One region of the Glaciecola sp. 2405UD65-10 genome, then DNA from elsewhere that is predicted to be linked to it. Evidence: predicted binding sites of a transcription regulator. Region 1 holds the regulator's gene; the other holds the start of a gene.
What was found. Region 1 encodes ArgR, which controls arginine synthesis, uptake and breakdown. Its sites were predicted from a motif close to ANTGAATANNTATTCANT; they were not measured.
Positions count from the first base shown of each region.

Region 2: a site for ArgR is predicted at 4,557-4,574, ahead of ACOI22_RS01420 (citrate synthase). Genes of this name have one in related genera too.

Region 1 is NZ_JBMEUF010000004.1:62,245-68,489, reverse strand. Features, by position in the region: gene ACOI22_RS17060 (BON domain-containing protein) at 1-133, opposite strand, end outside; gene ACOI22_RS17055 (phosphoheptose isomerase) at 138-731, opposite strand; gene ACOI22_RS17050 (YraN family protein) at 757-1,131, opposite strand; gene ACOI22_RS17045 (penicillin-binding protein activator) at 1,137-3,062, opposite strand; gene rsmI (16S rRNA (cytidine(1402)-2'-O)-methyltransferase) at 3,235-4,071, shown strand; gene argR (transcriptional regulator ArgR) at 4,073-4,537, opposite strand; gene mdh (malate dehydrogenase) at 4,747-5,685, shown strand; gene ACOI22_RS17025 (hypothetical protein) at 5,743-6,245, opposite strand, start outside.
Region 2 is NZ_JBMEUF010000001.1:301,209-307,453, forward strand. Features, by position in the region: gene ACOI22_RS01405 (pirin family protein) at 179-1,003, shown strand; gene ACOI22_RS01410 (phosphomannomutase CpsG) at 1,150-2,604, shown strand; gene ACOI22_RS01415 (DUF3429 domain-containing protein) at 2,661-3,077, opposite strand; gene ACOI22_RS01420 (citrate synthase) at 3,150-4,430, opposite strand; gene sdhC (succinate dehydrogenase, cytochrome b556 subunit) at 4,877-5,251, shown strand; gene sdhD (succinate dehydrogenase, hydrophobic membrane anchor protein) at 5,248-5,595, shown strand; gene sdhA (succinate dehydrogenase flavoprotein subunit) at 5,597-6,245, shown strand, end outside.

The DNA.
Region 1 (6,245 bases):
CTATTTGTGTGCCAAGTGAACGACGATCACTGGTTGAAACCGCAGCGGTACCGGCAGCACCTACCGCCACTACCGACACGCAGCCACTAAGTGATGACAATACTAAACCTACTGTTATTAGCTTCTTTATCATTGTTTTAATTTCCGCTAGCCATGGGGAACAGGGTGTTATCAATACATTCGCACAAATTGTGAATGACTAACAAATGCACCTCTTGAATTCGCGCTGTTTTATTTGAAGGAACACGTATTTCTACATCATTTTCACCAATTAAACCAGCCATCTCGCCGCCATCCTTACCCGTTAAAGCAACAATGGTCATATCTCGAGTTAGCGCAGCTTGCATAGCATTAATAACATTTGTTGAATTACCGCTAGTTGATATTGCCAGTAATATGTCGCCAGCCTGGCCTAATGCTTTTACTTGTTTTGAGAATACGTCATCGTAAGAAAAATCATTTGCGATAGATGTAATTGTAGAGCTATCAGTGGTTAATGCTATAGCCGGTAGAGAAGGGCGGTTTCGTTCATAACGATTAAGTAACTCTGATGAAAAATGCTGCGCGTCGCCGGCTGAGCCTCCATTGCCACACGACAATATTTTATTGCCTCGAATTAAAGCATCAGTCATCATTTTAGCCGCTTTCTCAATGGGCTCTGGAAGTGCCTCTGCTGCGGCTATTTTGGTCTGGATGCTTTCAGTAAAGCTTTTCTTAATGTTATCTAACACGCTCTTTTTATCCTTTTACCTAATGTCATACATTCGTTAGCCATTCTAACTGCTCATCGTCTATAGCTACAACATCAATTCGTAAACTGGTGTGATTTAAGTTTAAGTTATACTGCTGTAAATAGCACATAATTGCTTTGTGCATCTTGTTTCGCTTCGCGCTAGTAAATTGCTCTGCGGCCGAACCATGCGTATTATCGGCTCTATATTTGACTTCAACAAACACCCATTGGTTCGCATCTTTAAATATTAAATCAATCTCGCCTAAGGGTACGCTGTAATTTTGTTCTACGAAGTGAAGCCCGTTTAATAGCAAATGCTCTTTAGCTCTAAGCTCTGCGGCCACGCCGGCTAGTCTTGCTTGTTCTCGTTTTCCAATAGCCTTTGACTCGTTCTGCAATTGGCTTAACCGTTGTTGTCAGTAATTGAAAGAGAATTAAGCTGCCTAATTAATATATTATTCTGACCCACCATGAGCTTACCGCTTAAGCCTTGCACGCTCATATGCGTAAAAGTACTTAGCTGAGCAATATTTTCACTTAAGGTAAATGCATCATAGCCAAAAGCAAATAAGCGCAAAAATGCACTAGGGGGTTGGTTAAATAAACCATCAACGGTATTGGATATAGCTAGCTGGCGGCCTTCTGGCAGCAGTAAAGGCATGTCAATAAATACCAAGTTTCGAAGATCGCGTTGGGTATTTTTATTTTGCTTATGGTCATAGCTATATGAACTCGCAAACACAGGTATCTGCTTTTCCGTAAACAGGCTAATACTCGCTTCAATAATGGGGTTTATTAACTCAAGGTCATTCGGCTTTGCAAATACAACGAATGCGTCTAAGTCGCGGCGATTGCGAGTTACACTATAAACGCGTTCATTGCTTATATTACTCAATTGCTGAATACGGCGCTGACTTTGCAATACATCTAACGATGCTGTTATACCAATACGCATACTTTTATTGTCGGTATAACTAATACTCTCAATGCCTTGCGTTAGGACTTTAATATTTGCCTCGTCTAACTTGCTCATCCAGGCTTCATTAAATGCCTTGGCCATACGTTTGCCAACATTTGAGCTATCATCTATCACAACTGGATTCTTAATACCGCGTGATTGCATTAGCGTAGCTAGTTGGCGAGCTTCTTGTTCTGGCGACAATGAATAAAATGCGCGAACCAGGCCATCAGAATTTTCAAAGTTTTCATCGTTGTTTAGGAAGATTCGCTTTTGCTTGGGGAAATTAAGTTGCGCGAGTTGCTCAATATGTGACTTTAATAGCGGTCCAATTACTGTTTCGTAATTAGCCAAGGTATCGGCATTTATATCTGGAGACAATTCACTGGCCGATCCGGTGTCTAAAAATGTAATAGACGGCTCGTCTTGATTTTGCTGTTCTTGGGTATGCTGCAAATACGCAGCTAAAATGCCTTGCTTAATTGCTTCTCCTTGGCTAGAAAGCCTTCCACTAAGAGGAAGTAAGATGGCAGTATGTACACCATTACTTTGTTCTAAATTTAGATAATCTAGTATTTGGCTTGGTTGATGCTTAGTAATATAAGCATCTGGAAACTGGCTAAACCATTGTTTGATATTGGCCTGCCTGGTGCTGTCATTTAATGACAGATCTTCAACAATTTGCAGTATGGCTAGATGGTCTTGTAAAAACGGATAAATACTCACTAATTGAGCCTGCGAGGCGTCAGAAGCTAAGGAAAACCATTTCCACAATGCGTTACTGTATGCAAAGGTACTGATTGACTCTTTATTTGCGTCTTGCTTCAATAGCATATCAATTGCCGCTGAATATTGCTTTTCTTCAGCCAGTAATTTAGCTCGAGCTAGGGTAGCTCTTTGGCCTAAATCTAGATCAATTGAACTAGCAACGCTTGTTTGGAAAGACCCGCTATCAATCAAATACGTATCTTCTGACCATTTATGCATCAAGGTTAAAAGTGGTTTAGGAATCCCCTCTTTATGCAACGTGAATTGGCATTCTAACTTAAGCAAACTCGACAAACCCTGAGTAAAAGGTGCCAATGAATTATCGTTAATACTGGCTAGTACTTGCTCTGCCTCTAAACATCTGTTTTCACTGACGTATACATTTGCTAACTTAACTAACGCTAAATTACGTGAGGCAATATTTTGTGATTTAGCATACGCACGTTCAATGGCATTAATTCCTGTAGCCGCCTCAGATATTACAACACTTGAATTCGAATTCGTTTCAGGTGTGTCAAGGCGGGCAGGTTTGGGTGTTGAGCCGCAACCGTATAAGGTACTAATAGTTACCAATGCACACCAGAAATTTTTGTTATTTGTCATACACAACCTGAGTATTTAAAAATGAGTTTATTTGTTTTCGCCTGTAGTAAGTTGGCGGCAACTTAACAGTTTACTGAGCTTGTTGAAAATATCTAGCACAAATCATGCAATCTGTACTTAAGTTTGTGTAAACTAGCCCTTAAGTTCATCAATCACGAAAAGTAGGCGAAATTTGTCGGGCATTTTATATATTGTACCCACGCCAATAGGCAATTTATCAGATATTTCTCAGCGCGCCTTAGATGTATTGTCTGAAGTAAGCTTAATTGCGGCGGAAGATACACGCCATTCAGGCCAACTTTTGCATCATTATGGTATCGGAACGAAAACCATTAGCTTGCATGATCATAACGAAGCCCAGCGTACCCAAATATTAATCAAAAAATTAAGCGAAGGTGAGTCTATTGCCCTCATTTCAGATGCGGGAACTCCGCTTATTAGCGACCCAGGTTACACCTTAGTGAGTACTTGCAGAGCACATAAGTTAAAGGTTATCGCACTTCCCGGGCCATGTGCGCTTACTACCGCGCTCAGCGCATCAGGTTTACCAACTGATCAGTTTATGTTCTCAGGTTTTTTACCGGTTAAGCAAAAGGCAAAACAAGACGCTATCACCAGCGCTGCAAAACGCCATATGACCTGCGTATTTTATGAATCACCTAGGCGAGTTAAAGACACTATTCTCACGTGCATTGATGTGCTGCCTGCTTTGCATCATATTGTATTGGCCAAAGAGCTTAGCAAACACTTTGAAACTTATATAAGTGGAAGTGCACAGGAAGTACTTTCATGGTTAGAAGAAGACCAAGCGCATCAGAAAGGCGAATTTGTGTTAATGCTGTATTGTAAAGCCCCTAATGATGAAGCTTTACCGGCTCAAGCAATTGCATTGTTGAATCAATTAGGAGCGCTACTTCCCCCTAAACAGGCAGCTGCAGTGGTAAGTGAGCACTATAAACTTAACAAAAAGCAGCTGTATGAATACGCGCTAGCAAATAAGACTAAGTAAATTAAACGCTGTCGAAAAGGTCTTGGACACGTTGGCGAAGCTCATCAATATTGCTAATGTCGGCTGGCGCAATAAATATTGTGTCATCACCGGCAATTGTGCCTAACACCCCATCAGTGTGACTTAAAGAATCAAGCAAGCGGGCAATGAGTTGTGCGGCTCCTGGGCTGGTTCTAATAATCACCATTACATTATTATGCACTATATCAAGCACGAGTTGCTTCAGTGGGCTTTTAGCCGTTGGCATGCCGAGTTCAGGTGGCAAGCAATAGACCATGTCACCACGCGCATCACGGGTACGTACCGCACCAAACTTACTTAACATACGCGATACTTTCGATTGGCTAATATTGTCAAAACCAAGTGATTTTAAACCACTTACAATTTCGCCTTGTGAGCCATAGCTTTCTGTATTTAAAATTTCTCGGAATGCTTTAACTAATACATCTTGTTTTTGTGTAGTCATGTTAACTTGAATACTCTTTTGTTGTCTTGTGAATGCAACGGTCTTGCGTATTTTGCTACAAGGCTGGCGAATTGGCAATTATTCACACAAAAAATACCCAGCTTAGGCGACTAATTGCTTACTTAGACCATAGGGTGATTGAGATTATGTCAAATTTGGGCTAATCTTCGGGCTCAATTTATCAATCTTGTTTAACCGGAGATAACTTTATGAAAGTAGCCGTATTGGGCGCAGCTGGTGGTATTGGTCAAGCCTTATCGTTGTTATTAAAAACACAATTACCTGCAGGCTCAGAATTATCATTGTACGATGTAGCACCTGTAGTACCGGGCGTAGCCGTAGACCTTAGCCACATCCCTACCGATGTTAAAGTTGCCGGTTTTGGTAAAGATGACCTTGCCGCGGCATTAAGCGGTTGTGACATAGTATTGATTCCAGCAGGCGTTCCAAGAAAACCTGGAATGGACCGTTCTGACTTGTTCAACATTAACGCGGGTATTGTTAAAAACCTAATTGAAGCATGTGCTGACAACTGTCCTAAAGCATGTATTGGTGTAATTACTAACCCAGTAAACACAACGGTTGCTATTGCCGCTGAAACACTTAAAGCTAAAGGCGTTTACGATAAGAATAAATTATTTGGTGTAACTACGCTTGATGTTATTCGTTCTGAAACCTTCATTGCTGAATTAAAAGGCAAAAGCACGTCTGAAATTCACGTACCGGTAATTGGTGGTCACTCTGGTACCACAATTTTACCATTGCTATCACAGGTTGAAGGCGTGAGCTTTACCGATGATGAAATCGCATCTTTAACGCCGCGCATTCAAAATGCAGGTACTGAAGTTGTTGAAGCTAAGGCGGGTGGCGGTTCAGCTACATTGTCTATGGGTCAAGCTGCAGCACGTTTCTGCTTATCATTAGTAGATGCAATGCAGGGCAAAGACGTTACTGAATATACTTATGTTCAAGTAGACGGTTCTGAAGATGCTGCATTCTTTGCTCACCCAGTACGTTTGGGTAAAAATGGCGTTGAAGAAATTTTGCCTTACGGCGAATTAAGCGCATTTGAACAAAAAGCGAAAGAAGATATGCTTGAAGGCTTACGTGGCGATATCAAACTAGGTGTTGATTTCGTAAACGGCTAAGTACTAAAGCTTAAAAAAAACCAGCCTTAGCGCTGGTTTTTTTGTGCCTGTAGTGTCTTAATTTATATTGCTATGTGTAGCGGAAGAGTAGGTAGCACAACGCTTTCGCCAACCAGCTAGCCAGCGCTGCTCAACTTCTTGCTGTGAGGAAAGCTTCACTCTTCTTGTTAATACTTCATCGCAAGCATAGTGAAAAGCTTTGTGAGGGTTGTTATTTGCCGGGTCCATACTTTGTAAAACTTGTAATAAGCCCCATCCTTCCCCTTGATACGTTTCTGTTGATGAAACACCTTCCCCTTTAAAATTAACATAGTCAATTAAGGCATATAAGCCTAGCTCACTAGAAGATAAAGTGTGAAAGTTGGTACTTACTAACTTTTGTTGGGCGGCGCTTTCAATATGACTTAGCATTAAGGGCAGTGCTTGTTGCATACGCTTATGAATAAAGGCGACTTGATAATCCATGGTATTGCTTAACAAGTCCTTTAAATCACTCATTTTTACGCTATTCGATGCAGCCATAAAAGCGCTTTTACTGCTCCAAGGTAAGTCATGGGTAT
Region 2 (6,245 bases), on a different contig from region 1:
AATCCGGTAACTAAGATAAAGTGAACCATTCTATTTTATAGAAAGGAATTAGCAAAATTTCGCATTTATTATTTTGATAAACGCATGCTTTAATATGCGGGCATGATAACAAATTAGTTAGCGACAATTCAGTATTTGGGCCAATATTTATTCCAAATACTGAAATCTAGAGGTAATGATGAGCAGTATTAAGACAATATTAAAAGGTAAGTCTGTTTCTGATGGAGCAGGCGTAAAGTTAAAAAGAATAATTGGGCAGGCTCAATTGATGCGCTTAGACCCTTTTTTATTGTTAGATGAATTTGGTTCAGACCAAGCTCAAGACTACATAGCCGGATTTCCTGCACATCCTCACCGAGGATTTCAAACCGTTACCTATATGCTAGCGGGTAAAATGCAACATAAAGATTCGGTTGGAAACACGGGAATAATTGAAGATGGTGGCGTGCAGTGGATGAACGCAGGCAGGGGAATTATTCACGAAGAAATGCCAATGCAAACGGCAGGCACCATGAGAGGTTTTCAGTTATGGCTTAATTTACCCGCTAGCGAAAAAATGTCTAAGCCAGCTTATCAAGATATTCTAAGTGCGCAAATTAATGAAATAAGTATTGGTGATAAATCGCATGCACGCGTAATCGCGGGAAGGCTACGTGACGTTGAGGGAGCGGTTAAAGATAATTTGCGGAAAACTCAGTTTTACGACATGCATATGAATTATGATGATACGATATCGTTTCGCACATGCTTGGGGCAATCAGGATTCATATATGTGTATGAGGGGAGTATTGTTATAGCGGGGCGTTTGCTTTCAAAAGGCGAAATAGGCGTACTCAATTTGACCGAAAAGATACAGATAGTGACACGTAAAAGTGCCAAATTTATCTTTTTGAGTGGTCAACCAATTAATGAACCAATTGAACAATATGGCCCTTTCGTTATGAACACAAAAGAGGAAATTCAACAAGCAATTTTGGATTTTCAGGCGGGGGCATTTAGCTAAGCACTTCTGCTAAGCTGATTATTATTAAAATCATATATGTAAACTAAGTACTGTTTTTTAAAGATAAATTTACGACGTTTCATTTTAATATCTCTCTGTTATACTGCCAGTACTCTATTGTTTACTGTATATATCTATAAATAAATATGTCAAAAATCACTTGTTTTAAAGCTTACGATATTCGTGGTGAGTTAATTACTCAATTAAATGAAAATGTAGCCTACCGTGTAGGTAGAGCCTTTGCTGAATACTTAACAGCAAAAACAGTTGTAGTGGGTGCCGATGCACGTAAAACATCACTACCTTTAAAGCTTGCTCTTACTGCGGGTTTGATTGATGGCGGAGCGAAGGTGTCAGATATAGGCGCTGCAGGGACCGAAGAAATTTATTTTGCGACCAAACATCTAGGGGTTGACGGCGGCATAGAGGTTACCGCAAGCCACAATCCTATTGATTACAACGGTATGAAAATGGTTAAAGCCGGGTCGGTACCCATCAGTGGTGATACAGGTCTACACGCTATTCGCGAATTAGCTGAATCTTATGATGAAAATTTAGTCAGCTCTCGCCTTAGCCATTTTGCTTCCGGCGATATAGTAAGTGATGCAGCCTTTATTGAAGGCGCTCATTCAGTAAAAGAAATTGAACTATTAGAGACTAAACTTTACGAGCGAATTAGTTGCGTAAACGATTATATACTGCACTTAAATGAATATATTGCGGTGTCGAAATTAAGCCCACTTAAGTTAGTAGTTAACGCGGGGAATGGCAGCGCAGGTCATATTGTTGATGCAATAGAATTATTTTTTAAACATCAAAACGTGCCGGTTGAATTTATCAAAGTGCATCATGAAGCAGACGGTAATTTCCCTAATGGTATTCCAAATCCTCTTTTACCAGAAAACCGTGCAGATACCGCACAAGCTGTAATAGATAATAAAGCAGATATGGGTATTGCTTGGGACGGCGATTTTGACCGTTGTTTCTTGTTTGATGAAACAGGCGAATTTATTGAAGGTTATTATATTGTTGGATTGCTTGCTCAAGCATTTTTAGATAAAAATAAAGGGGCTAAGATCATATATGACCCTCGCGTTTTCTGGAACACAGAAGATATCGTGAATAATGCTGGCGGTAAGCCGATTAAATCTAAAACGGGGCATGCGTTCATTAAAGAAAGAATGCGTAAAGAAGATGCGGTTTACGGTGGTGAAATGAGCGCACACCATTATTTTAGAGATTTTGCTTATTGTGATTCAGGCATGATCCCATGGTTATTAGTAGCTGAATTACTCTGCAAAACTAAAAAGCCTCTTTCTTCATTAGTAAAAGAGCGCATAGCCTTATTCCCGTCATCAGGTGAAATTAACTATAGAGTTGAAGATGCGGGTAAAACTATTAAGACTATAATAGAACATTACCAAGCAAATGCTGAAGTCGTTGATAAAACCGATGGTATAGGAATGGAGTTTGGTACATGGCGCTTTAACTTAAGAAAATCTAATACTGAGCCGGTAATCCGCTTAAACGTTGAGAGTAAAAACGATGAGGCGCTAATGAAAGAAAAAACGGCGGAATTAGAGCAATTAATACGCGGTTAACGAGCTATAAAAATCAATAAAAAAGGCGAATGTATAATCAACATTCGCCTTTTTTATTACAGATAAGCCATAAACAAATGACTTATAACCACTATGGTAGTAAGCATTGTACGTAAGTAGGTGTAGTCTAAAAGAATATCTTTTTCCAAGGCTAATACATATTTGTCATACATTAACACTCCGATATATGCGACCGAAAGGGCGCTTAGTAAAGAATTCCCTTCCAGGAATATAAGTGCTACCCAGGCAACTATACTTGGCAACATTGCAACGTATAGCTGGTGATCTTTGCGCCTATTTTGCAGCGCATCTAGCCAGTGTATCCCGCCAAAAAATGACAAAATAATTGCTGAGTACTGCACAAAATAAGTATAAGCCTGAAAGTACGACAAGGCCCCTGCAACAATTAGTAGCGGCAAGCCTATAAAGGGTAAAAGTCCCGCGTATCCAAGAACTTTAGCTGAAAAATGCATAATTTTCTCCGTAAGGCATAAAAAAATGGCGCTCAAAAAGCGCCATTTATTATCGTTTTAATGCAACAAGAATTACTTCTTGATAGGTGTGTACTCACGCTTACTATGGCCTGTGTACAATTGACGAGGACGACCAATTTTTTGACCTGGCTGGCTCATCATTTCATGCCAATGTGAAATCCAACCTACTGTTCTTGCTAAAGCAAAAATACAAGTAAACATATTGGTTGGAATACCAATAGCACTTAATACGATACCAGAATAGAAATCAACATTAGGGAACAATTTCTTCTCTGCGAAGTAAGGGTCGCTCAAGGCAATTCTTTCTAATTCCATCGCAACATCTAATAATGGGTTTTCAACATTAAGCTCTTGTAGTACTTCATGACAGCTTTCACGCATCACTGTTGCGCGTGGATCGTGGTTCTTGTAAACACGGTGTCCAAAGCCCATTAGTCGGAAAGGGTCACTCTTGTCTTTAGCTCGAGCAATAAACTCAGGAATGCGATCAACAGTGCCAATTTCTTCTAACATTTTTAAACAAGCTTCGTTAGCGCCACCATGAGCAGGACCCCATAAAGATGCTACACCTGCTGCAATACAAGCATAAGGATTAGCACCCGATGAACCGGCTAGACGCACAGTTGAGGTAGATGCGTTTTGTTCATGGTCAGCATGAAGTATAAAGATTCTATCCATAGCACGCTCTACAGCTGGGCTTATGACATACTCTTCAGCAGGAACAGAAAACATCATGTTTAAGAAGTTTGCAGCGTAGCTCAAATCGTTACGTGGATAAACGAAAGGCTGCCCTATGTTGTATTTATAACACATCGCTACTAGCGTTGGCATTTTGGCAATCAAACGATGCGCAGAACGGCTACGTTGGTCAGGGTCAGCAACATCTAAATCACTATGGTAGAAAGACGATAACGCACCAACAGTACCGCAAAGCATTGCCATTGGGTGGGCATCATTTCTAAAGCCATGGAAGAACATATTTACTTGTTCGTGCACCATGGTGTGGCGTGTAATGGTTTCTTTAAATTCGTTATACTCTTCACTATTTGGCGCTTTGTCATGTAATAACATATGACAAACTTCCAGAAAACTCGCATCACGAGCTAAATCTTCAATTGAGAAACCGCGGTGAAGTAGAATACCTTTAGCACCGTCTATGAACGTGATTGCTGATTCACAAGAACCAGTCGCCATAAAGCCTGGGTCAAAAGTAAAGTATCCGTGTGCACCTAGTGCTCTTACGTCAATAACTGGGTGGCCTTCAGTACCTTCCAAAATTGGAAATTCTACTTCTACGTCACCAGCTTTGAGGGTAGCGGTCTTATTTGACATTAAATTGCTCTCCTAAGTTTTGAGTATCCGATCTAACGGAAAAAGCGAGGATTTTGTTCACTATCTTTCACAAAATACTACACTTTTTGGGAAAAGTGCCGATATTCTTCACTTATTCACTAGCGAAGTCAATTTAAATGCACATGTGTTTAATATATATTCTTCATCACTCTAGCTGATATTGGTAATAAATGTTGGTTATAAACATATGTTTACTACTAAAGTCCCAATCATCAAGTAAACATTGCTATTCAAGCTTGAGGTTGATATATTCAAACCCGCTGAATTTAAAGGGATATTTGTACATACTTTACTAATATTTCATTCACAAAAATTTAACAATTAAATTTTCGCTATTGTTAAATTATTAACACACAACCACGTGTTACTTGGCATAAAAAAATAATTCTGCGTAAGTGCACGTTTAAACACACAGGCGTTTTATTGTGAAAAAACAAAGACCAGTCAATCTCGATTTGAGCACAATCAAATTACCACCCGCAGGGAGAGCTTCAATATTGCACCGTATTACAGGTGTTGCGATGTTCTTTGCATTATTATTCGTTATTTGGGCATGGGCAACTTCCATTGCGTCGCCTGAAGGATTTGCTTTAGTTAGTGATCTAATGAATGGTTTCGTAGGTAAATTCATAGCCATAGGAACGCTTTCTGCTTTCACATTTCATTTCATTGGTGGCATACGCCATTTAGTGATGGATATGGGCTACTGGGAAGAGTTAGAGTCGGGCAATACCAGTGCTAATATAGCTATTGGTTTGTGGATTGTAATTACCATCGTTATTGCTGGAGTGTTAATATGATAACTAACCAAGCATCAATTAAAAGAAATGGTATCCAAGATTACGTAACCTTGCGTGCATCAGCGGCTATCATTACACTTTTCGCAGCTTACATGCTGTACTTCTTTGTTTCCACCCCAACTGTAACCTTTGAAGTTTGGCAGGGTTTATTTGCTTCAGTTTATATGAAAGCATTTACCATGGCAGCATTGGTTGCAATCATGATGCACGTGCGCATAGGTTTATGGCAGGTGCTTACTGATTACGTAAAAGCGCATAAATTGCGTGCTGCTTTGCAGTTCATTTTAAATCTAATCGCATTTGCTTATGTTGCGATTGGTCTTTTCGTATTGTTGGGAGTTTAATATGACTTTACCTGTTCATGAATTTGATGCAGTTGTAATAGGAGCGGGTGGCGCGGGAATGCGTGCAGCTTTGCAAATTTCAGAATCGGGCCGTTCGTGCGCACTTTTATCAAAAGTGTTTCCAACACGTTCTCATACCGTTTCTGCCCAAGGTGGCATTACTGTAGCATTGGGTAATTCCCACGAAGATAATTGGGAATGGCACATGTATGATACCGTAAAAGGTTCAGATTACATTGGTGACCAAGAAGCCATTGAATACATGTGTAAAACTGGTCCAGAAGCAATTATTGAAATGGAAAACATGGGTTTGCCATTTTCAAGAACTGAAGATGGCCGAGTATATCAACGTCCATTCGGTGGTCAGTCAAAGAATTTTGGTGGTGAGCAAGCGGCAAGAACTGCAGCTGCTGCTGACAGAACAGGCCATGCTCTTCTTCACCTTTTGTACCAACAAAACGTTAAAAACAAAACAAAAGTGTTCTCTGAATGGTACGCACTAGATTTAGTTAAAAACCAACAAGGTCAAGTAGTAGGTTGTACTGCAATAGACATTGAAAGTGGCGAAGTGGTTTATTTCAAATCAAAAGCGGTTGTTCTCGCAACCGGCGGTGCAGGTAGAATTTTTGCTTCTACTACTAATGCACACA